One region of the Bacillus paramycoides genome, then DNA from elsewhere that is predicted to be linked to it. Evidence: riboswitches for the same ligand, from Rfam matches in the RefSeq annotation. Region 1 holds a riboswitch; each other region holds the start of a gene.

Evidence for each region. A riboswitch is a leader RNA that binds a small molecule or an ion and turns the genes downstream of it on or off. The one in region 1 is predicted to bind thiamine pyrophosphate.
Region 2: another riboswitch for thiamine pyrophosphate. It lies ahead of AAG068_RS02235 (MTH1187 family thiamine-binding protein); the one in region 1 lies ahead of tenA (thiaminase II).
Region 3: another riboswitch for thiamine pyrophosphate. It lies ahead of thiC (phosphomethylpyrimidine synthase ThiC); the one in region 1 lies ahead of tenA (thiaminase II).

The regions. Positions count from the first base shown of each region.
Region 1 covers NZ_CP152427.1:744,289-754,960, reverse strand. The annotation lists gene thiG (thiazole synthase) at 1-527, opposite strand, end outside; gene thiS (sulfur carrier protein ThiS) at 530-733, opposite strand; gene thiO (glycine oxidase ThiO) at 749-1,858, opposite strand; gene tenI (thiazole tautomerase TenI) at 1,851-2,471, opposite strand; gene AAG068_RS03860 (ABC transporter substrate-binding protein) at 2,482-3,483, opposite strand; gene AAG068_RS03855 (ABC transporter permease) at 3,480-4,232, opposite strand; gene AAG068_RS03850 (ABC transporter ATP-binding protein) at 4,232-4,981, opposite strand; gene tenA (thiaminase II) at 4,950-5,645, opposite strand; TPP riboswitch at 5,728-5,831, opposite strand; TPP riboswitch at 5,892-6,003, opposite strand; gene AAG068_RS03840 (SH3 domain-containing protein) at 6,273-7,433, shown strand; gene AAG068_RS03835 (hypothetical protein) at 7,439-7,777, shown strand; gene AAG068_RS03830 (DUF3965 domain-containing protein) at 8,006-9,157, opposite strand; gene AAG068_RS03825 (CBS domain-containing protein) at 9,452-9,871, opposite strand; tRNA gene AAG068_RS03820 (tRNA-Glu) at 10,003-10,074, opposite strand; tRNA gene AAG068_RS03815 (tRNA-Asn) at 10,076-10,150, opposite strand; tRNA gene AAG068_RS03810 (tRNA-Ile) at 10,161-10,237, opposite strand; tRNA gene AAG068_RS03805 (tRNA-Trp) at 10,248-10,318, opposite strand; tRNA gene AAG068_RS03800 (tRNA-Thr) at 10,325-10,397, opposite strand; tRNA gene AAG068_RS03795 (tRNA-Phe) at 10,407-10,482, opposite strand; tRNA gene AAG068_RS03790 (tRNA-Asp) at 10,491-10,566, opposite strand; tRNA gene AAG068_RS03785 (tRNA-Met) at 10,570-10,646, opposite strand.
Region 2 covers NZ_CP152427.1:421,817-432,488, reverse strand. The annotation lists gene AAG068_RS02260 (ABC-F family ATP-binding cassette domain-containing protein) at 386-1,921, opposite strand; gene AAG068_RS02255 (hypothetical protein) at 2,226-2,999, opposite strand; gene AAG068_RS02250 (ABC transporter ATP-binding protein) at 3,065-3,814, opposite strand; gene AAG068_RS02245 (ABC transporter substrate-binding protein) at 3,811-4,809, opposite strand; gene AAG068_RS02240 (ABC transporter permease) at 4,806-5,579, opposite strand; gene AAG068_RS02235 (MTH1187 family thiamine-binding protein) at 5,551-5,871, opposite strand; TPP riboswitch at 5,972-6,073, opposite strand; gene AAG068_RS02230 (methyl-accepting chemotaxis protein) at 6,135-7,874, opposite strand; cyclic di-GMP riboswitch class I at 8,170-8,254, opposite strand; gene AAG068_RS02225 (anaerobic C4-dicarboxylate transporter) at 8,538-9,851, shown strand; gene thiE (thiamine phosphate synthase) at 10,035-10,672, opposite strand, start outside.
Region 3 covers NZ_CP152427.1:4,993,608-5,004,279, forward strand. The annotation lists gene AAG068_RS26045 (cytochrome d ubiquinol oxidase subunit II) at 1-19, shown strand, start outside; gene AAG068_RS26050 (arsenic transporter) at 392-1,750, shown strand; gene thiC (phosphomethylpyrimidine synthase ThiC) at 2,005-3,765, opposite strand; TPP riboswitch at 3,878-3,993, opposite strand; gene lldP (L-lactate permease) at 4,065-5,726, opposite strand; gene AAG068_RS26065 (DUF4870 domain-containing protein) at 6,010-6,327, shown strand; gene AAG068_RS26070 (metal-binding protein) at 6,419-6,910, opposite strand; gene AAG068_RS26075 (YkvA family protein) at 6,961-7,326, opposite strand; gene AAG068_RS26080 (LTA synthase family protein) at 7,872-9,800, shown strand; gene AAG068_RS26085 (D-amino-acid transaminase) at 10,312-10,672, shown strand, end outside.

The sequences.
Region 1 (10,672 bases):
GTCGCTTGTTCAATAATGAAGCTTAAATTTAACGGATTTACAATACCAAGCCCTGAACCGATTGGGGATGCTCCTGGCATAATTGCATGCACACCTAGTTCTTGTAATTTACGTGCTAATACAACATCATCAGATGTATACGGAAGTACGATAAACCCTTCTTCTAGTAACATTTCAGATGCCTTTAACGTTTCTACTGGATCAGATAATAACGTTCTATCATCACCAATAACTTCTACTTTAATCATGTCGCAAAGCCCTGAAGCTTTTGCTAATTTTGCAATACGAACAGCTTCTTCAGCATTTTTTGCTCCGGCTGTATTTGGTAATAACTTATATTTTTTCACATCAAGTTTCTCTAATAAATTAGGCTGCTTTGCATCGAATATATCCATACGGCGTACTGCGAACGTTAAAACCTCAGCCTCAGATACATCAATTGCCTTTTGCTGTACATCAAAATCAGGGAATTTTCCTGTTCCTAATAAAAGTCTAGAATGAAATGAAAATGGTCCAATGTTTAACATAATCAACCGCCTCCTACGAAAGTTACAATCTCAATTTGGTCTCCATCAAAAACAGATGTATCTGTATGATCATCTTTTTGTAAAATATCTTTATTACGCTCTACTACAACAATTCTGTTTTCCAACTCTAAATGTGTAAGTAGCTCAGCTACTGTTTTTACACTCTCTGGCACTTCAATTTGATTACCATTAATTTTTAAATTCAAACTTCCATCCCCTTTCTAAACTGTTTTAGAAAGCAATAAATCTAGCAAGTGATTCTCCTGCTTTCCTTCTATTAAATCCGCCATATACTGACCAGAAACAGGGCTTAATAAAATACCGTTTCGATAATGGCCCGTACAAGCATATAAACCTTTTATTTCTTCATGCTCTCCCATATAAGGAGCTTCATGATTCGATTGTGGTCTTAATCCTGCCCATGCACTTTCCCATTCCGCTTCTTTTAAAGCTGGCAATATTGTATACGCACGCTCTAATATAGAAGTAATACTTTCTGGTTGCACCGTTTTATGAAACGTATGGGGCTTCATCGTTGCTCCAATTACGTAACGTCCGCCGCGCTTTGGTGCAATGTAAAATCTTTCTTGAAAAATAGGCGCCTTTAAAAGTGGTTTTCTACTTCTTACCGCTACTACTTCTCCTTTAACTGGATATGTACCCCATTCGCGGTGAAAATAACCTAGTAACTTCGTACTCCATGAGCCACCCGCGATAACCACTTTCTCACAAGTGATACTACCTTCGCTTGTCACAATTCCAGTCACTTTATTATTTTCAATACGAATATCAAACACTTCTGTCTGTTCATATATATCAGCGCCCGAAAATGATGCGGAATGTGCGAATGCTTTTGTAAGCTCTGGTGCAATAACATGACCATCTTTTGGATAATATACAGCCCCTATAATTGACTCAGATAGATACGGCTCTTTCTCTCGTAAACGATCTCCCGTTAAAAAGTAAGAATCTTCACCTGTTTTCTGCTGCCAATCCATAATGTGAAGAATTCTTTCCTTCTCATCTTCATTTTGAGCAATTCGATAAATGCCTTTCTCTTCATACCCAATATCGATTCCTGTTTTTTCACGTAAAACTTCTGCAAGTTGTGGAAATATAGCACGGCTTTCTCTAGCAAGTTCAAATAGCGGATCATATTCATCCCATTCTGCCTGAACCCCAAGTAAACCAGCAGCTGCTTTCGAGGCTTCAGATGCAATTCTTTGCTTCTCTACAATCGCTACTTTATATCCTCTTTCTGCTAGAAAATGTGCAACTGAACTACCAATTACACCACCGCCAATTATCGCTACATCATACTTCTTACACATGTTTTTCCGCCCACTTTCTTATTGATTCCTTATAAGATTTCGCTTTGCTATACGGGTTACTACTACTTATAATCCCAGACATAACAGCAATCCCACTGACGCCGTTAGTAAGAACATCTACAGTGTTTTCCGGATTGATTCCTCCAATCGCTGTAATCGGTATGGATAAACACTTTGCAATGTCTGAAATTTCTTCAAGCCCTCTCGCTGGCACACCTTTTTTACAATCTGTCGGAAATACATGACCATAGACAAGTGAATCCGCTCCATTCTTAAATGCATCAATCGCCTCTTCTAAAGAATGCACAGAATAACCGACATGCAAATAAGAAAACTTTTCTTTCACTGACCTTACATCTGCGCTTCGATATCCTAGCTGCACGCGCGGAATGTTTAATAAAATAGCAATATCAATTCGATCATTTATCACTATTTTCGATGCAGGAAAGCCTTTCTTCAAAAGACTTTCCACACCTTCATACAATTCCTTCGTACTTTTCTCACGCTCACGAATATGCAAATAATCAATTTCACTTTCAATTTGCATCGCTACATTCACTAACTCTTCGAATGACATGTGACCATTTGAGATTACATGAAGCTCATTTCTCATATTCATTCGCCTACTTTAAAATGTTTTCGAATAACTCATCGGCTGGAACGATTTCTTTCGTCATTCCTTTATCTTTCAGCCATTTATTTTGTTTCTCCCATGATTCTTTTGAATCTGATAAGAATGGCTCATCTTTCGTTTCCATCTTCTCTAATAAAATTTTCATACTTTCTTTTTCAACTTCTGGTACAAGCGGGAAGTTTTCTTTTTCTTGATGATTTAATAAAATATTTAATGCTTCATCTGGATTTTTCTTCATGAAATCATAGCCCTTTTTCGTGCCACGTAAGAAAGCTTGCAACGCTTCTTTATCTTTCTTCAACGTTTTATCACCTGTTACAAATACAAGCTCATGATAATTCGGTACACCATAATCTGCTGGATTAAAGTATGCTGGCTCATGACCTTCATGACGCATAACAGGTACTTCATGGTTAATGTATGCCCCTGTTACCGCATCCACTTTTTTCGTAATTAATGCTGGTACTAAATCAAAGCCAACATCAACTACTTTCACTGTATCTGGATTACCACCAGCCTCTTTTACCATCGTTTTTAAATACATCTCACTTAAAGGTGTTCCAGAATATCCAACTGTTTTCCCCTCTAAATCTTTTGGTGATTGAATGCCTGCTGACTTCAGTGATACGACATGATTTAATGGTGAACGTACGACAGCTCCAATTGATTTCACTGGAATTTGTTCGTTTGCTTTTGCCATGACAACATCTGGCTGATAATATAAGCCAACCGTTACTTTTCCTGCAGCTGCTAACGTTAATGGATCAGTCGGATTAGAAGGGAATTTAATATTCACCTTTACCCCTTCTTCTTTAAAGTAGCCTTTTTCAATTGCTGCATAAATAAAGCTGTGTACCGCATTTGGGTACCAATCAAGCATGACCGTTATTTCCTTTTCTTTTTTACTCTTATCTGATGCTGAATTACTAGAACATCCAGCAATCATTGCAACTAATAATGTAAACACAAAGATGCGTTTTAATAATTTCATGAATGCTTCCTCCAACTAATGAATTTCTTTTCTAATATCGAAATAAGTATGACGAAGAAAATAGCTAGTAATGATAACAATACAATGGGTGCAAATACACCTGCTCCGTCTAACTGCGTCATCATTCTTTTACTGAAATATCCTAACCCAGCTTGTGCACCGAGCCATTCGCCAATTGCTGCCCCAATTACACTAAGCGGAACTGCAATTTTTAAAGCTGAGAAAAAATAAGGAAGAGCAGACGGCAATTTTAATTTAAGAAAAACATCTTTTTTCGTTGCCCCGTACGTAACTAAAAGCTCTTCCCATTCTTTTTTCGTACTGCGTAGTCCATCATACGTATTGACCGCAATTGGGAAAAACGTAATTAAAACCGTAACAACGACCTTACTCCAAATCGTATATCCAAACCACAAAACGAAGAGCGGAGCAAGCGCTGTAATAGGAATCGTTTGTGAAGCCACTAATAATGGATAAAATGCTCTCTCCATCCAATTACTCGCGTTCATTAACATCGCTAGCCCTACTCCAAGTACGATAGAAATAGCCACCCCTATTAAAACGACATATAATGTTGCCGGCAAATGAACCGTAAATAATATATCTTTTAGTTTCCATATCTTCATTACAATTGCAGACGGTGACGGTAAAATGTACATTTCATCTACAATTCTTGCACCAATTTCCCACATGAAAAGTAAAATACTAGAAAGTGTAAGCGCAGGTAATAACTCCTTCAACCGGTTCATCATACAAGTACCTGCCTTTGTAACATACTAAGAAGCTCATCTTTAAGCGCTAACACTTCAGGCTTATATAAATCTTTTCTTGTCCGATTATGATCAAGCGGTACAATCCTCTCGGTTAAAGTAGTTATCGGTTGCTGCTCTACTACTAAAATTCGATTAGAAAGAAACAATGCTTCTTCCACATCATGAGTGATAAATAAAATTGTTTTTTTCCACTCTTTCCATTGTTCAAACAGCCATTCTTGCAAAGATGCCTTCGTTAAAGCATCCAACGCGCTAAACGGTTCATCTAACAGCAATATCTCCCCGCCTGTTAATAAAGTTCGAATAAAGGATACACGTTGTCTCATACCACCAGATAAATCTTTCGGATATTTTGTCTCATACCCTTGTAAGCCAAATTTATGTAGCAGTTCCTTCGCCTTTATTTGTGCTTCTTTCTTCTGTACACCTTGGCACTCTAACGGCAGGGCAGCATTCTCAATAATCGTTCTCCACGGCAGGAGCATATCTTTTTGGGGCATATACCCTACAGGATGGCTCTTTGTTTCTGTCAGCTCTATCTGTCCCGTACTTGCTTCTTCTAAACCTGTAATAAGGCGAAATAAAGTACTTTTCCCGCATCCACTCGGTCCGATAATACTTACAAACTCTTTATCTTGTATAGAAGCATTTAATTCATTGATGATTGGCTTCTCATCATAATGAAAAGAAACATTATGAAGCTGTAGTATGTTCTTGCTCCTCAAATCCCCACATCTCCTTATGGTAGGACATATCCCAGAATAAATATTCAAATCGACTGGAATATAGGAAAATCTCCTCTAATCGATCTAGCTCTTTTTCAGACTTTCCAACTGCCATTTCATTTAATAAATCTATTAACCAAACACAAAGGTTGCCATATTCTTCAGAACTATAGCCTTGAATCCACTCACCAAAGAACTCATGATCTCTTGCTCCAGGAATATCATTTAAACGCTTTCCAATTTCCCAGTAGCTCCACATACATGGAAGAAGTGCTGCTATTAATTCCGCAAGTGTGCCATTTTGAGATACAGACATCATGTAATTTGTATAAGCTAAATTTTTAGCAGATGGCTTTGCAGACTCTATCTCCTCTATAGAAATTCCAAGTCTTTTCGCATATTGTTTATGAATTGTCATTTCTCCATTTAATATCCCATCAATTTGTTCAGCAAATTTCCCCATTACTTGTGGATTCGTTGCCTTTACAACACCGATGGCATATAGCTTTGCATAATCTAACAAATATAAATAATCTTGAATAATGTAATATTGAAACTTATCTTTTTCTAACGTGCCATCTCCCATACCTACAACAAATGGATGATTATGACTCATCTCCCAAACTGGTTGTACAGTTTCTAACAATCTATCGCAAAATTTCATTTCCCTATCCCCTTCCGGTATGTGTATATAAATAAAAAACCACTTCTAAATAAGAAGTGGTTACAGCAAATAAAATTATAATTTATTCGTTGTTCCACTTCCCTTCGCTAGTATTACCTAGATCAGGTGTTATAAGGGTTAAGGATTATTCCTCTCTCAGCACAACAAGCACCCCTAGTGGTTTCAATATGAAATTTTTAAACAAAAAAGCCCCGTTTCTATACGCAAAGAAACGGGGACTTATTATTAGTGTCCGAATTGCTTCCCTACGCTAGCATAATCTAGATCAGGTAATAAAAAGGATCAAAGGCTTACGGCCTACTCTCAGCTGGCAACACCAGCTCTCCTAGCAAACTATGAAATTAACACTGTCAGTATAACACCGTAATAAGACATCATCAACTGTTTTAATTTTCTCAATTGTCAACAAAATAACGAAACCATATAATACTTATATTCTATATTAGAAATCATTATCCTAATTAATTGGGTAAAAATGAATCATTATCCTCAAAAAATTTATTTTTATATTGATTTCATATTACATTTATGTGAATAAACCCACTATATTATATCTTTATACTATAATAAAATTACAACTATACAACTAGAGGAGGTCTCTATTATATGAATATGAAAGCTACTGCTTTAACAGCAACTACTGTCGCAATTGCTTCTTTACTTCCTTCTATGGGAGAAACAAATGTACAAACAGCCAATGCTGAACAATTATCTAATGTGAAAACTGGATATGTAAAAGTTGATCAAGTAGCCTTACATACAAAAGATAACGCAAATAGCTCATCAATTGATACAATTCGCTTTAATACGAAAGTGAACATACTTGAAACAACTAATGGTTGGTATAAAGTGTCTGTTAATAATAAAGTAGGTTACGTACAAAAAGATTCTATTCTACTAAAAAACAAACTTCAATCTAATAATCAATATATCGTTAATGCCAATGCATTAAACGTTCGTTCTGAACCTAATTTAGAATCTTCAATTTTAGATGTATTACCAAATGGGAAATTCGTTACCATTGAAGAAGAACAAGGCGAGTGGTATAAAATTTTACATAATGGCAAAACAGGTTATGTACAAAAAGCATTCGTTTCTAATGGTTCACAGGCTTTAGTGAAAGGCCTCACAGTTCAAAATAATACGAAATACACAGTTGCAACACCTAAACTTAATGTACGTAGCAACGCTAGTACAAGTAGTGCACTGCTTGGTTCATTACAAAATGGTACACAATTACAAGTAGTAGAAACTGTAGGAACTTGGTATAAAATTCGTTTTGGTACAGGGTACGGATATGTCGCAAAACATTATGTGGTGCAAAACCAAACGCAATCACAAGCTCAAACGGCTCAACCTACTTCCATTCCAGCAGTTTTCAAATTCCCTACACAAGGAAAAATTAGCTCAACCTTTGATATGCGCTGGGAACAAATGCATTATGGTATAGATATTGCAGCTCCAGGTAACGTCTCTATCCAAGCGGCGGCGGCAGGTAAAGTTGTGAAATCATATTATTCAGCTAGCTATGGCAATGTTGTGTTCATCGCCCATCAAATAAACGGGAAATTATATACAACAGTCTATGCTCACATGAAAGATCGCACTGTACAAGCTGGTGATCAAGTACAAGCTGGACAATTAGTAGGTCATATGGGAAACACAGGTCATTCATACGGGCAACATCTTCATTTTGAATTACACAATGGAGAATGGAATTTTGAAAAAACAAATGCAGTAAACCCACTGCCATATTTAGTTAGGTAAATTGTATGCCACGCAATATCAATATACCTCTCTTAATTGAATACTTAGCCTTTTTAGGTTTAATCTGTTGTTTAATCATTTACAATACAAATACTGTATTTCTGTCTATTATCATTGCTTTTGTTGCTTTAGAAATTATGATGGAATCTTTTCAAGTTCAACTAAAACAAAAAATTGCCCATATTTATAATGCCATCTTTCTATTAAGTGCCCTAATAGCAAATATTATTAGTAATGGTTTTTATTTATCTACCGTATTTCCTGTATTTTTTATGGCTGTTTTATTATTCATAGCTAGATACATTCATGTTCCTAATAACAAAAAACACGAACAAGAAGCTTAGAAAGAGGAGACACTGTGTATCAATCTTTCAAAGATAATCCGCTAAAATATATATTGAATTTATACAAAAAAACAAATACTTTTTTTGGTATACAAGGAAGCTATACGGCACAATTTCTCCTTTATGGAATGTTATTTCTCGTCTTAATTACATTCTCCTTACTTTTCTATATAAATTAAAAAGGATCTCACAATTGAGATCCTTTTTAATTTATATAGAAAATGCTCTTTATCCGCAAGCATATTTTTCATAAATAAAGCTAAGATTATATTTTTTCTCTAAGCTCATTCTTTGTTCATCATCACACCAATAGAACAGAATATCATGAATCGTTGCATAACGCTTATTTTTAAGAAATAGTTTAAAGAATGATGGTAAACAATCATGTAATTGTATAAATATATAATTGCGTAATATTTCTTCTTTATATTCAATGCCCTTACAAATATACAATAATTCTTCACAATAATACGCATGTTGTGGAACTTGAATCATTTCGAAAAATGGCACATATGATAATAGTTTTCCGATGAAATGATCATATCGATCCATTATTCCTATCGTCATGTGCTCCATCATATCTTTCATTACATATAGATAATCATCTACATGAGTAGTCTTGAGTGGGTCTAATCGATCTGAAATTTGAGAAAGTACAGCTCTTTGACAAGCTAACACCGCTTGACTAGGTCCATAGTATGATAGGAAGTCTGTACACTTACGATATTTTCGTAATAAGTCATGTGTATATAAGTCATATACAAAAGTATTACAATACATTGCTAGACTCATCATATCACTATTTAATTGCTCTTTTGATAGAGATTTAGCTCTCTTACACATATAAAAGAATGTAAATTCTAATACTTCTTTATGGGATAATAGATGTTTACAGTCCATTATACATTTCTCATTAAATTTAACTCTATCCCAAATTTCTACATCTTCATCAGTTAATTCACCAATACGATATTTAATAATTAAATAGTTTAAAGCAACCGCTTGTGTCAAAAGATCCCACGTTTCATATTCCAATGAAGTGTGAACAAACTCAGCTAGGCCTTGATTTACCATAAAAGTATTCGCTTCTTCATACCAGCCAATCTCTTGGCATAAACGAAGAATACGTACTAAAGTTGGAATTTCATCTTTATGAAACTGTGGTAAATTTTTTGCTTTATCCATTCCATATACGATAAATGCCGCTAAATTTTCTTCTTTATAAAATTCTTTTTCTTTCCACACTAATATAGTTCTTTCTTTCCCTTCACCTTTTGGATGACAAGGTACAAGTAAAGAAAATAATTCAGCGAAATTATTTGGTTCTATATATGTATCTGTAACCAAATTCCAATTTGGATCGCGCTGTATAACCCTCATATAATTCCCCTTCCCTTTTGTCTACATAGGAAATATTAATCCATTATTAAATCATTAATAATAAATATTGTTATATTCGAAATCCCTCATAATACTTATATCTATCAGTATATCATTTTTTCTCTTATTTAAAATTAGGAATGACAAATTTAAATAAACTGTCGAAATTGCTAACTGTATACTTATTATATAATGGCTCAGATACATCATGCTAACATATTAGCTTAACCCTATATACTAGAATAATGTATCTGATTTTTATACGTAACTTATTCCACTAATTAAAGTCTCACTTCATTCCGTATGCTCTGATATTTCACTTAAAGCAAATCCCGCTTGATCATCTGCCGATTCTTTTATAGCTAAATCTCCTAGTGCTAACATCCCAACGAGTTGACCACTCTCAACTACTGGCAATCGTCTAATTTGATACTGTGCCATTAACTCTGTAGCCTTTTCAATAGGATCATCTGGAGAAACTGAAACAATGTTTGTTGTCATTACATTTGTAATTTTATTAGATCCAGGATGTTTTTCAGCAATTCCTCGAACAACTAAATCTCGATCCGTAACAAGACCAACAACTTGTTCATTTTCAACAACTGGGATCAATCCAATCGATTCTTCTTTCATCTTTACAGCGGCTTCATATACATTGTCTAACGGTGTACACTGTACAATATGAGTGCTCATCAAGTCTCTCACTCGTGTCATTTGTATCTCCTCCTTTTTATACATACCATAGCTTTTCCTAAATCCCTTTATTTATTTCAGGAAAATCAGTTGATAAAGGAGAATGAACGCACAATAAAAAAGAGTCAGCAATATGCTGACTCTTTTTTTTATGACCCGTACGGGATTCGAACCCGTGTTACCGCCGTGAAAGGGCGGTGTCTTAACCACTTGACCAACGGGCCATGGCTCCGCAGGTAGGACTCGAACCTACGACCGATCGGTTAACAGCCGATAGCTCTACCACTGAGCTACTGCGGAATAATATATATGGTGGGCCTAAATGGACTCGAACCATCGACCTCACGCTTATCAGGCGTGCGCTCTAACCAGCTGAGCTATAGGCCCATATACTTTACAGGGGCAGTAGGAATCGAACCCACACTGGAGGTTTTGGAGACCTCAGTTCTACCTTTAAACTATGCCCCTAAAGGATGCCGACTAGAGGACTTGAACCCCCAACCTACTGATTACAAGTCAGTTGCTCTACCAATTGAGCTAAGTCGGCATAAAAAAATGGTGGCTCGGGACGGAATCGAACCGCCGACACGAGGATTTTCAGTCCTCTGCTCTACCGACTGAGCTACCGAGCCAACATAAATGGCGGTCCCGACCGGGGTCGAACCGGCGATCTCCTGCGTGACAGGCAGGCATGTTAACCACTACACCACGGGACCATTTGGTTGCGGGGACAGGATTTGAACCTGCGACCTTCGGGTTATGAGCCCGACGAGCTACCGTGCTGCTCCACCCCGCGATGATAAAATATTTACTTTAGAAAAA
Region 2 (10,672 bases), 320 kb from region 1:
TTAATTTTATGAAAAATCACAAATGAAATTATAATAACCTATTATAATCATATTTAGTTTCTAATATGAAGTTAGTATGAAGTTCATCTGAATTTTACATGAATTTCCTTTAGGTTCTATTGTCTTCCTATACTAATCACATTATCCTTTACATATAGGAATTATTTTTATTCCATTTCAAACTATCTATATATACAAAGAAGGATAGTCGCCTATTAGGGAAAGGCATCTAATATTATAAATATAACAAAAGAAAAAGCACGCTTATAAGCGCACCATAAGAGTGCTTCTTCATACAATTCTCATGTAAGAGTTCTCGAAAATCATGTTAATCACAAAGAAAAGGCATTAGCTTATACAAGCTAATGCCTTTTCTTTATTCATATTATTCAGCGTTCCATTCTTCTATATTCCATACTTTTGTTATCCACGCTTCATAGAAAGAAGGCTCATGTGAGACAAGTAAAACTGTTCCTTTATATTGTTTTAACGCTTCCTGTAAAGACTTCTTTGTTTCTATATCCAAATGATTAGTTGGTTCATCTAAAATTAAAACATTGCTTTTCGTTACGATCAGTTCGCATAAACGTACTTTCGTTTGTTCCCCACCACTTAATAAACGAATCGGTTTTAATACGTGTTCTTCTTTTAATCCACACTTCGCTAATGCTTGGCGCACTTCTTTCTTTGTCATATCTGGTCGTTCTGCCCAAACTTTCTCTAATGGTGTTATTTCTGAAGCAAACTCTTCCTGGGCAAAATAAGCAGGATTTACTCGTTCTCCAATAGAAATTGAACCACTTAGCGATTTTATTTGGCCTAATAACGTTTTTAACATCGTCGTTTTTCCAATTCCATTGTGACCAACAATCGCTATCTTTTCTCCTTTTTTCACTTGTAAATTCAACTCTGGACATAACGGATCACTATAACCTATCCTTAGTTTCTCAGCCTGTAGTATACGACTCACTGGCTCCTCATAAACATTGAAATCAAAACGGGATCGAGTTACAGAATTAACCTTTTCAACCCTTTGTATTTTCTCCAATACTTTCTCTCGACTTTTAGCCTGTTTTGCTTTTCGAATTTTATTTTTTTGAATAAATGTTTCTAACTGAGAGATTTCTTTTTGTTGTTTCACATACGCCGATTGTAATTGTTTCTTTTGCACTTGGTAACTTTGCATAAACTGTTCATAATTCCCTACGTATCGCTTCACTTTCCCTCCTTCTAGATGATAAATCACATTCGTAATACTGTTTAAAAATACTTCATCATGAGAAATGATCACATAAGCTTTTTCATAAAGTCTCAAATACGATTGCAACCATTCTATATGAGCTGTATCTAAATAGTTTGTTGGCTCATCTAGCAATAAAATATCAGCTTTTTCTAAAAGGAGCTTCCCAAGTAATAACTTTGTTCGTTGTCCTCCGCTTAACTGTGAAACATCCTTTTTTAAACCTATTTCAAGTAAACCTAACCCGATTGCTACTTCATCAATTTCTGTATGAATTTGATAGAAATTAGAACTTTCCAATATAGTTTGTAATTCTCCATACCTTACTAACATTTTTTCTATTTCTTCTGCTCCATCCATTTCTTCTGCAATTTTTAACATTTCGCATTCAATCGTATACAAATCCGAAAATGCGCTTTGTAAATATCCTTCAACTGTGATTCCCTCTTGTAAATCCATATGCTGCTGCAAGAAACCTACCTTCACATACGGAAACCACTCAATGTTCCCATCATCATGTATAAGTTCTCCTGTTAAAATTTTTAACAATGTTGATTTTCCAATTCCATTTTTCCCTACTAACCCAACATGCTCGCCCTTTAATAGTCGGAAACACGCATTATATAAAATGGTCTTCTCACCATACGAATGACTTAAATTTTCTACTGTTAATATACTCATTTTTTCTCTCCTTTACTTATGGTTCATAAGCTAAATAGAGAGAGCAACAGTATAAAGCCTTATTTAATTGTGCATATAAAAAATGGGTAAGGTGAATACACCTTACCCATTACATATTATCGTAAAAAAGGATTAAGGTTCTTTACCTGCTGTCTTCAATTTAGCTTAATGGTTAAAAATGGGCAGACTTCTCCCTTATCAAGCTAAAACCATTTGAAGAACAGTTGATAAAGTCATTTTATCCTTTCACTCCTTTAACATTTGTTATATTAAGAGTATAAACTACTCTGTTATATTCTATTCTCTATTGTTCTTTTTGTTCCTTCTCCGTTTTATCGTTTTCTGCATAAATTTCTTTATACATCTTTTCTAATGCATATGGACTTGTAAAGATAATTGTTAATGATTTCCACATATAAATTCTTCTTTGTAATTCTATTCCATACTCTTTACTCACTATATTTTTCACTTCTGGGATATGATCTTCAGTTTGAAATTGTTGCACAGACTTTAATTCATTCGTTTTAAAATCTGTTAAAAATCCTATTACACTTCGCCCATGTTCCTGTGACCTTTCTTCTAAATCAAAATGAATCGAATGAACAAAACCTAAAACGTGAAAGATTTGAGCATGCAACCCGACAGCAGCACGCTGTTCCATTAAGTTGTAGCACTCTCTTTTTAACTCTTCTACCATTTCTAAAGAATTTCTATTAACTTTCCTTTTGCCAACAAACATAATTTTTACAATATGAGCGACTGCTCCCATACTTTTTAATACACTCTCTAAAATTTCTACCGCATCTTCCACATAACCATTTGTAATTATAGAATGAATAAATTCATCTAATAGCGCTTGAAACTTTTTAACTAAATGTAAATCACATAATTCTGGAACATCTTTTCTCAATTGATCCCGGCCTTGAACCCAATTTAAAACTTCTGTCATTTCTTCTTCTTTTAATTCACGATGCTCCATACCATACTTCATTAATAAAATATGATTTTTTAATAAACACTTTCCTTCTTCAAGATTATCAGCTGTTAACGAATCAACTATTTGCTCTATAGATTTCATCTTTCTCCCCCTATAAAAAAAGCCTCTTAACAGTAATTATACCAAAAACTGTTAAAAGACTTTTTCTATTTTTTCATATAAGGAGCTAATACTCTCAGAATTTCTTCCTTATCCTTCTTTAACTCCAGTGATGTTAACATATCCATCGTTCGTGGTCTAGGTAATTTCACTTGTACCTCACCAACTATCGATGCCGGTCTTTGAGATAAAATAAATACGCGATCCGAAAGCAAGATTGCCTCGTCTAAGTCATGTGTAACCATAACGATCGTTTGCTTCTCTTGGTGCCAAGAGTTCAAAAGCCAGCTATGTACTTCCATTTTTGTAAAGGCATCTAATTTTCCGAAAGGCTCATCAAGTAGCATAATTGGTTTTTCACATAAATATGTGCGCAGAAAACTAATCCTTTGGCGCATACCACCAGACAATTCATCTGGATAATGGTCTGCATATTCATCTAGCTGAAACTGCTTTAATGCTTCCATTCCTTCTGTGAGCCTTTGTTTTTTCGGTTTCCCTTCGATTTCCAATGGCAGCACTATATTTTGCAAAGCTGATCGCCACGGTAGTAATAAATCTTGTTGCGGCATATAACTTACGACATCTTGCTCTTGTACGTGCTTATCCTTATACGTTACATTTCCGCTTGTTGGATTTTCAACATTTGCAATCATATTTAATAATGTGCTTTTCCCGCAACCACTCGGTCCTACAAAGGAAACGAACTCTCCCTCTTGTATAGAAGCACTAATATTTGCTAATACATTCTTTCCATCGAAAGATTTCACAATATCTTTTATTTGTAATCCACTCATTTTTCGCTTGGAAGGAACTCATTTGTAAAGGCATCTTTCACATCAATTTTCTTCTTAATAACTTTGTTATCATATAAGAAATTCATGTAATTCGTCCAAACTTCTTCCTTCTGTACTCCCCATACTTTTGCATCATCTTGATACTTCGTACTTAACCACTTTTGACTTTCTTGTACTAAGTCTTTATTTACATCTGGAACAGCCTTAATTAAAATATCAGCAGCTTCTTTCGGTTCTTTAATTGCAAAGTTATAACCTTCTGTCGTTGCACTCATAAACTTTTTCACAAAGTCTTTATCTTGTTTCGTATGTTTTTCACTCGTAATCATAACAGGACTATAGAAATCAAGCGCTGGATCTAGGTCTTTCACCATAATCGTATTTAACTCTTTTCCTTGGCGCTTCGCTTCAATGCCATCCCATCCGTAATAAATCCATTCAAAGTCTGCATCACGACCGATTGATTTGAAGAAATCTGTTTGTCCTAAGATGATTTTTTCAACTTTATTAAAATCAGCTTGATTTTTCTCCATAATTGTCTTTAATGTAGCTTCTTCCGCTGGTCCTCCCCAGCCTCCGTAACGTTTACCTTCAAAATCTTTCGGTGAAGTCATGTTATCTTTCTTAAGCGATGCAAAAGCTGAAGTGTTATGCTGAATAATCGCTCCTACAGACACAACAGGAATACCTTCCACACGAGCCAACGTTACATTTTCTTGTGCACTTATTGCAAAGTCAGCTTTTCCTGAAGCTATCATTTGCTCCGCTGTCACATTATCACCAGGCTGAATAATTTCTACATCTAAGCCTTGCTTTTTATAATAATCTTTCGCTTGTGCTACATATAAGCCAGTATGATTCGTATTCGGAAACCAATCTAATACTACTTTTACTTTTTGATCTTTACTTGCACTTTCTTCTTTCTTCGCCGGATTACATCCAACCACACCTACCGCTAATAAGGCAGCCAACATAACTTTTAAACTTTTTTTCATTTTCTGCCGTCCTTTCTATATATCCATGGTGCTGTTATTCTTGCCATAAACTCCACGATAAAATACAGACATAATGTCACCATAACAATAATTGCTGCAACACCAAATACTCGGGCTGTTAAAAAGGATTTCGTAGCCCTCGTAAGCATAACTCCTAATCCTTCACTGGCACCGAGCCATTCTCCAATAATCGCTCCCATTACGCTATATGTAACTGCAATTTTTAACCCTGAGAAAAAGTATGGAAGCACTGCTGGAAACTTTACTTTCTGATAAACTTGCCATTTCGTTGCCTTCATCGTTTGCAACAACTTCAACATATTTTTATCTACCGTTTGAAAACCTTCTAAAATGCTAAGCGCAATCGGGAAGAAACAAACGAGTATGACTACCATTACTTTCGGTAGCATTCCATATCCAAACCAAATAATAAATAACGGTGCAAGTACAACGATTGGAATCGTTTGCGAAATAACAAGCAACGGATTTATTAAAATACGAAATAAAGGGATAACGTCCATAATAATTGCAATACTTGTCCCAATTAAAATCGCAAAGAACAGTCCAATTATAACCTCTTGCAGCGTTTGTATCGTATTTGGTAATAGTAAATCTTTCATTCCAATTAATTCTTGAACAATGGCTGAAGGCTTCGGTAAAATCCAAGGTTCAATTTTAAATAATGAAACAGATCCTTCCCATATCGCAATGAGAAGGATAAGCCAAATTGTTGTAATTAGTTTAGATTGCTTCTGGTTTTGCATATTCATCACGGTACTTCCAAACTTTTTCATCTATCGTTACACCAGTGCTTGGACGATAGTGGATTTTAATAGAAGTAATTACTTCTTCTGCTCCAGCATCCACACATGTTTGTTGTGCACGTTTAATGACATCAAGAAGTACATCTAATTCTCCTTCCAGCGTTGTTTCCATTGCCCCTACTTCATAACGAACTCCCGATTGTTGTACAACCTCAATTGCTTTATCAACAACAGAATACACATCTTTGTTCTTCGCTTGTGGTACTACTGAAAATGAAATTGTAACTTGTTGTGACATAGTAAAATCCCCCTTATAAAATGAAATATTAAAACAAGAAAAGGCTTTCCTACTGCGTAGGAAAGCCTTGTATGCAAGTTATTATAGAATAACATATGCTACATCACTTTAAGTAACTCCCTACGCTGGCATTATCCAGATCAGGTTGAGGGTCGATGTTTGTTTACATCCTCTCAGCCAATTGGCTCCCCGGTCCTTAATTCGTTTTCATTGTAGCATGATTTATTTTATTGAACAAACAAAAGCACGTATAATCCTTTCATTTAACTTTTGAATTCACCAATTAACTCTTGTAACTCCTGTGAAAGCCAGCTTAAAGAACTAGATAATTCAGCAATATTTTGTACAGACATTTCCTGTTCTTTCATACTTTCTTCAATATTATTACTACTATTTGCATACGTATTTGCAATAAGTGATAGTTCATTTACAACACGAACAATATTTTGGCTATTTTGCAATATATCACTTGAATTGCTAGAAACAACTCTAACTTGATTTGTAACAGATTGTGCTGATTTTGAAATTTTTTCAAAGAAAGCACCACTACTTTGAAAAAGTTTCATTCCGGATTCTACTTCTTTTGAAGCTTTTTGTATTGAAACAGCAGCTTCTTCTGTTTCAACTTGTGTTTCCCCTATTAATTTCGTTATATCTTTTGCTGATGCTTCCGTCTGCTCTGCTAATTTACGTACTTCATCAGCAACAACGGCAAATCCCTTTCCGGTTGCCGCAGCACGTGAAGCTTCGATAGAAGCATTTAAAGCTAGAGAATTCGTTTGATTTGAAATACTTGTAATTACATTTACAATATCACTAATTTCTTTTGATCTCGTTTCCAAAGAATGAATGATAGAAGATAAATTTTGTACTGCATTTTGTATTATTTTCATTTGATTCATCGTCTGTTCAATAATACCATTTCCTTTTACTGAATGATGCTTCATACCTTCAGACTCTTTCGTCATTTGTTTTGCAGTATTAGTTATCTCTTCCATCCTATCTTCCATTTCATATACAATATCTAAATACTTTGGTACTGACGTTTCTTGTAATTGAACGCCAGCCCTTAACTCAACTATAGAACTTACGATTCCTTGGACTGCCATGCTATTTTCTTTCGTACTCACTGACAATTCTTGTGAAGATGAGGAAACCTGTTCTGCTGTCTGCTTCACTTTATCTATAATTCCTTTAAACTTCTCGATTGTATTATTAAAATACGAATTAATAATACCAATATCATCTGGTCTTTCCTCTAATTTAATACTCAAATCACCTTCACCGACTCTGCGCAATCCTTCACGTAAATCCCGTAATGGAGCAAGTGCGTTACGTACAATTAAGAATTGAATAACAGTTGCAATTAAAACAGAAATACAAATAAACATTAAACCTTGTATAATGAACTTTTCCTTTGTACTAGGAACAATAGAGGCATCTACATCAGCTGCAACAAGTGCCACAATGTTCCCTTCTCCATCTTTAATTGGCTCTAATATCGTTACCCATGTTCCTAATGCGTCTTCATATACTTCTGTCATATTTGCTTTTTTCGTGCTCATTACCTTATCATATGCTTTCATCCAAAGGTCTGGTTGCTTATAATATTCTCCTGGCCTTACTTCAACAACATTTGTTAAACCTGTAGACAAATCAATGATTTGTAGCTCACCTTTTTCATTTTTTTTCGCTCCAACAATATACGTTTGTCCAACACTATTCAATTCTTCCGTTGATTCATCTAATTTCTCTGTTAACTTCTCTCTCTTTTCTCTTTCCGCCGTTGGGTCTTTTGCAACATCTCTCAATATGTCCGCATCTAATTTATGTACTACCGTATCTCCTGTTTCAAAAGAATGCCTTTCAAATATAGACATCATACTATTTTGAAACATATTAAAACTTAACGCTCCCATAGTACCAACAAGCGTCAAAATAACTAACACAGTTAACAACACATTTTTTTGAAGAAATGATAGATTGCGCCAATATTTTTTCATTAACATCACCTTTCTTAATTAACTTAATATAAAGTGAAACTATTAAAATATAAACCTTATTAACAATCGTTAAAAGTTCTCATTTGTTTATAAGGTGAAACTTTAATCAGTGGGGGTTTTGTTCATCCCCCACTGATTATTAGTTGAACCAATCGGGCTTTTACGGGCAGTTGATCCCCCACCTAACTTCTTTGCTTCCGCTGAATTTTGAGGTGGGGGTCTTACTGCCCGTTAATGCGGGATAAATAAAAAAAAGACCAATGAAAAGAGCATTGGTCAAGACCAACCCTATCCGTCCGGTAACTGGCTAGCATAGCCTTTCGGCCTTAGCTCCTGTAGTTTTGCGTCCTAATGTTTCCATCAGTTTGCCTTTCTCGCTGAACGAGTTGAACGATATGGGAGTTCTATGAGAATTAAATTATTCTCTATCAAAGATTACAACATAAAAATTAAAATGTCTACCTATTTAGAGATGCAGATGTATAGTTTCAACGAATTATTTTTTCGAAATAATTTAACAAAGTACGTGAATGTTACATTTCTTGTGTTATATAATAAAAAATATATGAAACACAAGGATTATTTTGAATATTTATTTTAATTTTCGTTCAAATTAAATTATTCAAATATATCTTAACTAATGAATTTCGGAGGTAGTTTATCATGTTTTGGCTACAATTTCTTACGTTACTACTCTGCATTTTTATTGGCGCACGCCTAGGTGGAGTCGGTCTAGGAGTGATGGGTGGCGTTGGTATGGCAATACTTGTTTTCGTCTTCCACTTACAACCTACAGCTCCTCCTGTTGATGTAATGCTTATGATTTTAGCAGTAATTACAGCTGCCGGTGCACTTCAAGCCGCTGGAGGAATGGACTACCTTGTTCATCTGGCTGAGAAAGCATTACGAAAAAATCCAAAGCGTATTACATTCTTCGCTCCAATTGTTACTTATTTATTTACACTCTGCGCAGGAACTGGTCACGTTGCTTATTCTGTACTTCCTGTTATCGCAGAAGTTTCTCGCGAATCGGGGATTAGACCAGAACGACCAATGTCAATTGCCGTAATCGCTTCTCAACAAGCAATTACAGCTAGTCCTATATCAGCTGCAACGGTTGCACTTTTAGCAATGCTAGCTGACTATAAAATCACTTTATTAGATATTTTAAAAGTAAGTATCCCTTCTACTTTTATCGCTTGTATGATAGCTGCATTTGTTGCTAGCAAAATGGGGAAAGAATTAAATGAAGACCCTGAATACTTAAAACGATTAAAAGAAGGAATGATTCCTAAGATTGAAGAGAAAAAAGGATTTACCGGTGTAAAAGGCGCTAAATTATCAGTTATCCTTTTCCTAGTAGGAACTTTTCTTGTCGTACTTCTCGGTTCATTTGAAGCACTTCGTCCAGGATGGATGGTTGACGGGAAGTTAGTTCGTCTTTCCATGCCAAACACAATTGAAATGGTTATGTTAACGATCGCAGCTCTTATTATTATTTTCTGTAAACCAAATGTAGAAAGTATCGTGTCTGGTAACGTCTTTAAAGCGGGGGCAACAGCAGTTGTTGCTATTTTCGGTATCGCTTGGATGGGAGATACTTTCTTTAACGGAAACTTAAATATGATTCAAGGATCAATTCAGCACCTAGTAACAAGTGCACCATGGCTATTTGCCATCGCATTATTCATTCTATCTATTTTACTATATAGCCAAGCCGCAACGGTACGTGCTTTAATGCCACTTGGATTATCACTCGGTATTCCACCAGCACTACTAATCGCGATGTTCCCTGCAGTAAACGGATACTTCTTTATTCCAAACTATGGAACAATCGTTGCTGCCATTAACTTTGATCGCACTGGTACAACTGGCATTGGTAAATATGTTTTAAATCATAGCTTTATGATTCCAGGCCTAATCGCCACATTCACTTCTATCGGAATTGGAATGCTCCTAATATCAATTATGTTTTAAAGAAAAAGCACAAACCGATAATTTTAAAAGGTTTGTGCTTTTTTTAATCAAACGTTTGTTTAAATAAACGAAACAATTCATTTTGCAACTCTACAAACCTTCCCCGTTTCAAATAATCCCTCCTATTTCTAATTATTAATATCAAAAAAGCTATGCAGCATTTTAATACGACATAGCCTTCTTCTACAAACTCTTACTTACTTCCTCTACTAGCTTCTTCGTACTTTCATACGCAGATTCCGCTAAACTAATCGCAGAAATAACGGAAACACCGTCTGCACCCGCTTCTATAACTGAAGCTGTATTTTCAATTGTAATACCACCAATCCCGACGATCGGTATTGTAATTCCTTGCTCCCTAAAATGAGCTAAACCATTCGTTCCTTGCACAGCTTTCGTATCTTTTTTCGTACTCGTTGGGAAAATAGGGCCAACACCTAAATAATCCGCTCCGTTTTCAATTGCCCAGCGTGCTTCTTCAATTGTATGTGTAGATACACCAACAATTTTATCCCCCATTTTTTCACGAACAGAAGTAATCCCTTCATCATCTTGTCCAACATGCACGCCATCTGCATCTAACTCGATAGCTAGTTCCACATCATCATTTACGATGAACGGTACACCGTACTCCTTACAAATTGCTTGTAGTTCTTTTGCGAAACAAATGCGGTCCTCTCCTGTTAAAGCACCTTCTCCCTTTTCACGAAATTGAAAAATTGTTATACCGCCTTCGAGTGCATCTCTCAATACTTGTAGCGGCTCTTTCGCACAATTGTTACTTCCCATAATAAAATATACTGATAACAACCTAGACATTT
Region 3 (10,672 bases), 1.0 Mb from region 1:
TTTTTTAAAGGAAAAATAATCCACCCTTGGAGTCTGTCCCAAAAATCATATTGGGATGGGCTCCTTTTGTCATGTTTTTTCGACAAGTTGATATATTTTAAAAATCACTGATATATTTTGAGTTACGCCGATATATTTTAAAAATTGCTGATATATCTCAATAATTGCCCATATAATTTCTATTTACTATCTTACTGCCCCACTAATTTATAGACACCTCTCACAATAGTTATTTCACTATTCATGACACTTGTCCTTTCGCTTGAAAAACACATATTCACTTTATTCCATTATATGTCTAGTTCTTCCTATTTTTCGCTGAATATACTACTAATACAAACCTTGAGACAAGCTACATTGATTTAAGGAAAAGTAGAAAGGTAGGTAAAATATGAGCATTGAAATATGGATTACTATTATTGTATTCTTCTTAACGATGATTGTTATCTTTTGGCGACCCCGTGGTTTAAATGAGGCGTGGCCGGCAGCAATTGGCGCTGGCATTATCTTGATTACTGGACTTGTATCAAGACCAGACGTCATAGACATTATTAGTAAAATTGGCGGTGCCTCTATAACAATATTAGCGACCATCGTTATGGCAGTTATATTAGAAAGCTTTGGCTTCTTCCACTGGTCCGCAGCGAAACTTGCAAACTTAGCAAAAGGCTCTGGTCGCCGTTTATACTGGTATATTCAATTATTATGTTTTCTTATGACTCTTTTATTTAATAATGACGGTAGTATTTTAATTACAACTCCAATCTTAATTCTTCTTCTAAAAAACCTTCAATTAAAACCGCATCAACAAATCCCCTATTTATTAAGCGGTGCTTTAATCGCTACTGCATCTAGTGCACCAATTGGTGTAAGTAATATCGTAAACTTAATTGCATTAAATATCGTGAATATGACTCTTTATATGCATACTGCTATGATGTTTGTACCTGCAACATTAGGACTATTGTTTATGTCATGGCTTATGTATACAGTGTTAAAGAAAAAGCTACCAAAAAAATTACCTGTTTCTTCATATGATATCGAAGAAATATTCTTCACAAAAAACTTCCATCCGTTAAAAGGAAAAAATTCAGTTGATACGAAACAAAAACGGACAAGATTCATGCTAAAAGTATTAGGCTTCGTCTTCCTTATGCGCTGTCTTCTATTCGTTGCATCCTTCTTATCCATCCCAATTGAAATTGTTGCCGTACTCGGTTCACTCATTCTTCTCATCTGGAGATGGTACTACTTACGAACGAATCCTGTCGACATTTTGAAAAAGACACCGTGGCACATTTTAATTTTCGCTTTCTCTATGTATGTCATTATTTACGGGCTTCATAATGCAGGATTAACAGCGGCGCTTGTAAATTGGCTTGAGCCAGTGGTAAGTCAACATCTACTCTATGCTAGCTTTGCAATGGGCGGACTTGTCTCCCTCCTCTCCAACGTCTTCAACAATCACCCTGCACTTATGATTGGGACAATCACATTAACAGAAATGGGACTAGATCCAATCACTTTAAAAACGATCTATCTCGCAAACATTATTGGTAGTGACATCGGTTCACTATTATTACCAATCGGTACGCTAGCTTCCCTCATATGGATGTATATCCTGAAACAAAACAAAATTAAAGTAAAATGGAAAGACTATTTAAGTGTATCCCTTATCGTTATTCCACTCACAACAGTCGTCACATTATTCCTCTTATTCTACTGGGTACATCTCTTCTTCGCCTTATAAAGTGAAACTTTAATTAGTAGGGGGTTTCTTCATCCCCCACTGATTATCAGCCCTCACCAATCGGACTTTAATGGGCAGCCCGCCCCCCACCTAAATTCTTTGCTTTCGCTGAATTTTGAGGTGGGAGTCTTACTGCCCATTAAAGTGGGATAAACGACAGAAGCCCGCTTTGCTACCGTCTTAGCAAAGCGGGCTTCTTCTATATTTAAGTTAGGTACTACAGTGTGATCAATCAAGTAAAGAGGTGTAACGTGTTATTGGTATAAATGACTACCTGTTTCTTTAAATTCTTTCGCTTTCTCTTTCATTCCTTTTTCAATTGCTTCTGTCGTTTCTAAATCATTTTCTTTCGCATATTCACGAATATCATGTGAAATTCTCATACTACAAAACTTCGGTCCGCACATGGAACAGAAATGAGCTGTTTTCGCGCCTTCTGCTGGCAATGTTTCATCGTGATATTCCATCGCACGTTCAGGATCTAAAGATAAATTAAATTGATCGCGCCAACGGAATTCAAAGCGAGCTTTTGAAAGTGCATCATCACGCTGATGAGCCGTTTTATGCCCTTTCGCAAGATCAGCTGCATGCGCTGCAATTTTGTACGTAATAACACCCGTGCGTACATCATCTTTATTCGGTAAACCTAAATGTTCTTTCGGCGTTACATAACAAAGCATCGCCGTTCCAAACCAGCCAATCATCGCAGCTCCAATTGCGGATGTAATATGGTCATAACCTGGTGCAATATCTGTCGTTAATGGCCCAAGTGTGTAAAACGGCGCACCCTGACAAATATCAAGTTCTTTCTCCATATTCTCTTTAATTAAGTGCATCGGTACATGCCCAGGTCCTTCGATCATCACTTGCACATCATGTTTCCAAGCAATCTTCGTTAATTCACCAAGTGTTTCAAGTTCAGAGAATTGCGCTTCGTCATTTGCATCTGCAATCGAACCTGGACGTAATCCATCTCCAAGAGAGAACGAAACGTCGTACTGCTTCATAATTTCACAAATTTCTTCAAAATGAGTATACAAGAAGTTTTCTTTATGATGGAATAAACACCACTGTGCCATAATCGAACCACCGCGTGAAACGATACCTGTCGTACGCTTTGCAGTAATCGGAATGTAGCGAAGTAATACGCCCGCGTGAATTGTAAAGTAATCAACGCCTTGCTCCGCTTGCTCAATTAACGTATCACGATACACTTCCCACGTTAAATCTTCTGCAATTCCATTTACTTTCTCCAGCGCTTGATAGATCGGTACAGTCCCAACTGGTACAGGCGCGTTACGAATAATCCACTCACGTGTCGTATGAATATTTTTACCTGTAGATAAATCCATAATCGTATCTGCACCCCAGCGCGTTGCCCACGTCATCTTCTCTACTTCTTCTGCGATAGAAGAAGATACAGCAGAGTTTCCGATATTTGCATTGACCTTCACATGGAAGTTACGTCCAATAATCATCGGTTCTGCTTCCGGATGGTTAATATTTGCTGGTAAAATAGCTCGACCTTCCGCGATTTCCTTACGAACAAACTCAGGCTCTACTCCTTCACGGATCGCAACATATTCCATCTCAGATGTAATAATGCCATTACGTGCATAGTGCATTTGCGTAACATTTGCACCTTGCTTCGCTCTAAGCGGTTTGCGACCCATTTGCGGGAAAACAGGTGTATGTTTCGAAGCTACCTTCACACCGTCATCCTCTGGTTTCACTTCGCGTCCTTCGTATGCTTCTACATCCCCGCGCTCTAGGATCCAAGAGTGGCGCGGCGCCTGCAACCCTTTTTCCAGCTCCACTTTATACGCAGGATCTGTATAAGGACCGCTCGTATCATATACACGAATTGGTGGATTCGGAATGCCGTTCGTTTCACTTTGTTCAATCTCACGCATCGGTACTTTCATACCCGCGCGTGGCCCATCCACATATACTTTCTTACTTCCTGGTAAACTCGATTTCAATTCAATTTGCTCAGATGAAACAGATTGTTTCATAACCTTTGTTGCCCCCCTGTACGTGACAAGGACGAGATATGGCCAGCGTATGCCAAAATAAAAAGAGCCAGGTCCATAAAAAAATAAGGACCTGGCTCATAAAGACATCATTATGTAAAGCCGTTAACTTCCCTACGCTGGTACGAGCCAGATCAGGTCCAAAGGGTTAAGAAGTTCACGCGCTTCTCTCTCAGCCTACGCATACGTTAGGCACCCCTAGTTTATCACTGATTTAATTTTCAATACTTTCTCATCATACACGATAATCTGAAAAATGCAAAGTTTATTTCTTTTGTTACTTATGGAATCATCCACGTTAAATAATATGCCTGTACATACGTCATAATACCAACAATAATTACGAAGAATAAACTATGCTTCACTGTAAAGCGGAATAAATCTGATTCTTTTCCAGCAAGTCCAACTGCTGCACAAGCAATTGCAATCGATTGCGGAGAAATCATTTTTCCTGTTACACCGCCCGTTGTATTTGCTGCAACAAGAAGCACTTCAGATACACCGACTTGCTGCGCTGTAATCGCTTGTAAATTCGAGAACAATGCATTTGCTGACGTATCAGATCCTGTTAAGAATACCCCAATCCAACCTAAGAATGGTGAGAAGAACGGGAATAGTGCTCCAGTTCCTGCAAGCGCTAACGCTAATGTAGAAGATAAACCAGAATAGTTTGCAATAAATGCAAATCCTAATACGAATCCGATAGATAGAATTGGCATTTTAAGCTCATTTAACGTTTCTTTAAATGTCGCTACTGCATCTTTTGCACTCATTTTCAAAATAAAGATAGAAATGATACAAGCAATTAAGATTGCTGTTCCTGTTGCTGATAATACATCAAACTTCAAAATCGCCTCGTAAGGCGTCGGTTTATTTACAATTGGCTCTGCTTTCATTACTAAATTGTGTAAGCCTGGAATTTCAAACTTAAACACGAGGCTTTCTAATGCGCCGCCTGGAGCAAATAACGCTTTAAAGAAGCTTTGACTCCAAATGACTACCATCACAGTTAAAATAATAAATGGAGACCATGCTTTTACAACTTTCCCTACTGTTAATTCCGGCATAGATGTTGCCGTCGTTGTCGCAGCTACTTCACTATTTGCTTGTTTAGACTGATAAATTTCTTTCGGCTGCCAAACTTTTAAGAATAGCGATAAACTCACTAAGCTTACTAGTGCTGACGTAATATCCGGAAGTTCTGGTCCTAAGAATGTCGCTGTAATGAACTGCGTAATTGCAAATGAACTACCCGCTACAAATAGAGCAGGCCATGTTTGTCTTACTCCTTTAAATCCATCCATTAAAAATACGATAAAGAACGGAACAAATAATGATAAGAACGGTAATTGATGTCCAGCCATTTGTCCAATTTTATGTGGATCAATACCAGTTACTTGTCCAGCAACTGTAATCGGAATTCCCATCGCCCCGAACGCTACTGGTGCCGTATTTGCGATTAAGCAAAGACCCGCTGCATATAAAGGATTTAATCCAAGACCTGCAAGAAGCGCTGCCGTAATCGCTACTGGTGCACCAAATCCTGCTGCTCCTTCTAAAAATGCTCCGAATGAAAAACCGATTAAAATAACGAGTAAACGATGGTCATTCGTAATGGATAATACAGATGCACGAATGACATCAAATTGACCTGTTTTCACAGATATTTTATATAAAAATACCGACATAATGATAATCCAAGCAATTGGCCATAATCCGTATAAAAAACCATATCCGGTCGCTGCCATCGCCATTGTGAACGGCATCTTATAAGCGAATAACGCCACTAAAATTGTAAGTACAACTGTAATAAAACCTGCCACATACCCCTTCATGCGGAAAACTGCTAACGCTAAGAAAAAAAAGATAATCGGAATAAGTGCGACCGCTGCCGAAATCCAAATATTTCCGAACGGATCATAAACTTGTGTCCATGTGTTCATTGTTCTCTCCCCCTAAAGAATCCCCTTTTAAATAGAATAATCTCATCAATAGACTATCAGGTCATCATACCTTTAAGTCTAAAATAAAAAACGTTTAAGAAAACGTTTTCAATAATTTTATCACAACAAATTCCATTGCAAAAGATTTTTTCGAAAATTTTATTATTTAATATGAAAATCTTACAAAAACGTCACGTTCTTGTAATGTTCATCGATAGAAAGCTCGCTACATTTCCTGCATAATAAAGATATAACAACGGATATTATTTATGAGGTGATATATATGAACGGAAACAAAATATTAGCAGCTTTATCATACTTTAGTGTATTATTTGCTCCTATCTTATTCCCAATCATTGTGTGGATCGTGGGGGATTCTGAAACGAAACCACACGCAAAACGTGCTCTATGGACACACATTATTCCAAGTATCGCGGCATTTATCGGATTTATTATTCTAGGAATTATGGGTATCGGATCAAATCAACCAGACGTAACACTTGGTATTGGATCAATGATCATCTTATGTATTTGCGGTATTATTAGCTTATACTACTTCATTTGGAACATCGTAAAAGGTATTAAAATACTGACAGCTTAAGTTTAAACAAACGTTTGATTAAAACAGCACGTTAATACGACAAACTTTTAATAAGAAAAAAACGTCCCAAAATATCTTTTGGGACGTTTTTTTATCTTCTGCGTTTTTTCTTTTTTCTCATCATTTTTTTGCGGCGCGTATTCACTTTATCCGCTATAATGTGAAGCGTACTTGCTACAACAATTCCCATTACGAACGTTACAATTTCAACCTCATGTTCCTTCGCCATTTCTATTAAATTTCCATCAAACGCGATTACATTTAATAGAAATAAAAACGGAGAAAACACAATTAACATGTATGCAATACGAATTACATCACCAAGTATAATTGTATGTGTAAAGAAGGAGCGATGCGGCATAACCTTCTTATACGGATACCAAAATATACGCAGGAATCCCCATTTATTATACGCATTACTATACGTATCTAAATCCGGTGTTAAAAATGTAGTACCTACTAGAAAACCAATTGCAAAAGTTAATAAAAAATCAAAATTTGTTAATCCATACGAAAAGAGCATAAACAAAACAACCGGAAGGGATATTAAGTTTATTTTCGTATGCGTTCTTCCTGATGGCATAATGCACTTCCTCGCTTACGTTTGCCCTGTCACCATATGACAGTTCTCACCTATTGATCTAATTTCTGATCGATAAAGGATGTGTCTATATCCGAACCAAACCATTCTGCCAACTTCACTCGTGCCTTATCTTTCACATCTTCATTGACGTATAACGACGCTTGTAATAGCGCAGCCATTAACGCCCCTAAATCATCCGTATAACCAATTCCAGCAACGAAATCTGGAATTGCATCAATCGGTGCAATAAAATAAGCAAGTGCTCCAATTACAATAATTTTCACTCGTTTTGGAACATCCGGTTTCTGCAAAACGTAAAACAATAATAAACTTGCATAAATAACCGATTGCCCTGCTTGTTTTGCAACATGTTTCACTTTTTTCCAAAACGCTTCAACTGAAAATTTTTGTTCCATGTAAAAGCCTCCCTATTTTTTAAAAGAAATAAGCTACAATATGTTATCAGTAAAAGTTCATCAAAATTACACATAATCTATCAATGAACTTTCATTGTAACAAACAAACGAAAAAAGAACAAGTGTTCGTTAATTTTTACATACTTCCCTTCATATAATAGGTTTCTAGATAACCACTTACCCATTGTCATTTCTTATTTCTCAACAAGAAAATTTTCACTTTCACTTAACATTCTGCTCTACCTTTGTTATATTTTCTAGTTGACGGACATATAAACGAATGTTAAAGTTTTCTCTGGTAGTGACAAATCTTATACAAAAAATGTAAAATGTTATAGTGTTTCTCAGAAATGAATTTTGTTGTATAATACAGAAATGACGTTATGCTTATGAGTAACACAAGAAACTAAAAGGGTATGCATAGTTATAGTCGTATATGGGTGAATATAGAACCTCTAATTATGGCCAAGAAAACTATGTATTTTTTATTTTAGCATTTTTCGCTCCAAAATCGACCAAGCCTGATAGAGAAAGGGTGGAAATGAATGAAAGAAACCTTGAAATCACAATTTCAAAATGTGCGTTTCACGGTATTCGTAGCTTTAGCTTTATGGCTGAAGACGTACCTTATTACACGCACAAGCTTTGATTTAAAACTTGAATCTTTCATGCAAGAATTCATTTTATTCCTTAGCCCATTAGCAGCATCATTACTGCTTGTTGGTCTTGCATTATTTGCAAAAGGGAAAAAACGTAACTATATAGCACTTGGAATTAGTTTTGTTTTAACAATCGTTCTTGTTGGTAACGTAATGTTCTACGGATTCTACAATGACTTCGTTACTTTACCAGTACTAGGACAAACATCTAACTTTGGAAGTTTAGGTTCTAGTGTGAAAGAATTGTTTAACTACAAAATTATCCTTGCATTTGCTGATATTATCGTATTCTTTATTTTATTGAAGAAGATGAAGAATTTTGCACCGACAGAACGTGTAGCACGCCCAATGCGCTCCCTATACTTCGTGTCAACAGTTGCAATTTTCTTCGCAAACTTAGGACTGGCAGAAGCTGAGCGTCCTGAACTATTAACACGTTCATTCGACCGCGTTATGCTTGTTAAAAACTTAGGTTTATATGTACACCAAGTGTATGATCTTGGCTTACAAGCAAAATCAAGTTCACAAAAAGCCTTCGCTGACGGTAGTAAATTACAGGAAACAGAGAACTATGTAAAAACAACGCAAAGCAAACCAGACCCAAACATGTTTGGTACTGCAAAAGGGAAAAACGTAATTGTTGTTTCTCTTGAGTCATTACAAACATTCTTAATTGGTGCGACAGTTAACGGACAAGAGGTTACACCATTCTTAAACCAATTTACGAAAGAAAGTTATTACTTTGATAACTTCTTCCATCAAACTGGGCAAGGAAAAACATCAGATGCTGAATTCTTAGTAGATACTTCAATGTATCCGCTAGACCGCGGTGCTGTATTCTTCACACACGGTAATAATGAATATACAGCAACTCCAGAAATTTTACGTGAGCAAGGATATCACACATCAGTATTCCATGCGAACAACGCAACATTCTGGAACCGTAACATTATGTATCCGGCACTTGGTTATGATCGTTACTACAACGAACTTGACTACAAGATTACGCCAGAAACAAAATTAAATTGGGGATTAAAAGATATCGAATACTTCGATCAATCTATCGATATGTTAAAAGAAGTGAAGCAACCGTTCTACACTCGCTTCCTTACTTTAACAAACCATTACCCATTCACTTATGATGACAGCACGAAATTAATCGATGAATACAATTCTGGTGATGGCGTGTTTGACCGTTACATGGTAACTGCTCGTTATTTAGACGAAGCAATGAAACACTTTATTGAGCGTCTGAAGGCAGAAGGCATTTACGACAACTCCGTTATCGTATTCTACGGTGATCACTATGGTATTTCTGAAAACCATAACCGTGCAATGGCACAGTTCTTAGGAAAAGAAGAAATCACTGCATTTGACCATATGAACTTACAAAAAACACCGATGTTTATTCACGTTCCAGGTCAAAAAGAAGGTAAAACAATTTCAAAACCAACTGGTGAAATTGATATTAAACCAACAATTCTAAACTTACTTGGTGTAGATTCTACGAATCAAATTCAATTTGGTCATGATGTATTCTCACCAGAAAATAAAGGATTCGTTGTTCTTCGTGACGGTAGCTTCGTTACAGATAAGTACATGTACACGAACAGTACATTCTACGACCGTACTACTGGTGAAGTTGTACAACTGCCAAAAGAAGAATCTCAACCACTCATTGATCGTGCCCAAAATGAGTTGAACATGTCTGACAAAATCATTGAAGGTGACTTACTTCGCTTCTCTGAAAGTAACAAGACCAAAACTGGTGAAGTAAAGACAGCTATTAAAGAAGAAAAGAAGAGCGCTGAGTAATCTCAGCCTCTTTTTTTTATATTTCTCCATACAATTACTTATATTCATTAACTTTAACATTACATAACCTTTACCAAATATTCACATGGAATTAATGAAACATCCCTATAATAAAATATGTAAACAAGGTTCTCTATATTTCTTATCTCTCATCTGTAATAAGATCCCTTAAAGAAATATGTGAATCGTTTATTTCTACTTTCTTATAATTGTCTTTCAACATGTTTTGTTTCCATACACAAAACATTCAATAAGACGATGTCCCTATGAAAGATAGCTACCCTCCTTGTGCAGCATTCCATAAGAATGTTGCTTTTTTTTATTGAAAAGCAGGATTATTATTTCTTATTTTCGAATTTGTATATACAAAATGCTCTAAATCACCACTACTTCTCTACCATTTACAAATACATATACGTCATATGTAAAGAAGTACTCACATAAAAATTACTATAGTGATTTTTATTCCAAATGAATTAAGGTTTCACTTTACTTATGTACTTACGAAAGGATGGGACGGAAATTGGCATATGAAAGATTTGTACTTTGGAATGATGCAGTTATTGATACAACAAAACAAAAAACGTACATAGAACTCGAAGAAAGAGGCTTACAGTTTGGAGATGGTGTCTACGAGGTTATTCGCCTATATAAAGGGAACTTTCACTTATTAGATCCGCATATCACAAGATTGTATCGCTCCATGGAAGAAATAGAATTAACACTTCCTTTCTCAAAAGCAGAACTGATTATCCTACTTTATAAACTAATCGAAAATAATAATTTCCACGAAGATGGAACGATTTATTTACAAGTATCTCGTGGTGTACAAGCTCGTACCCATACATTCTCATATGACGTCCCTCCGACAA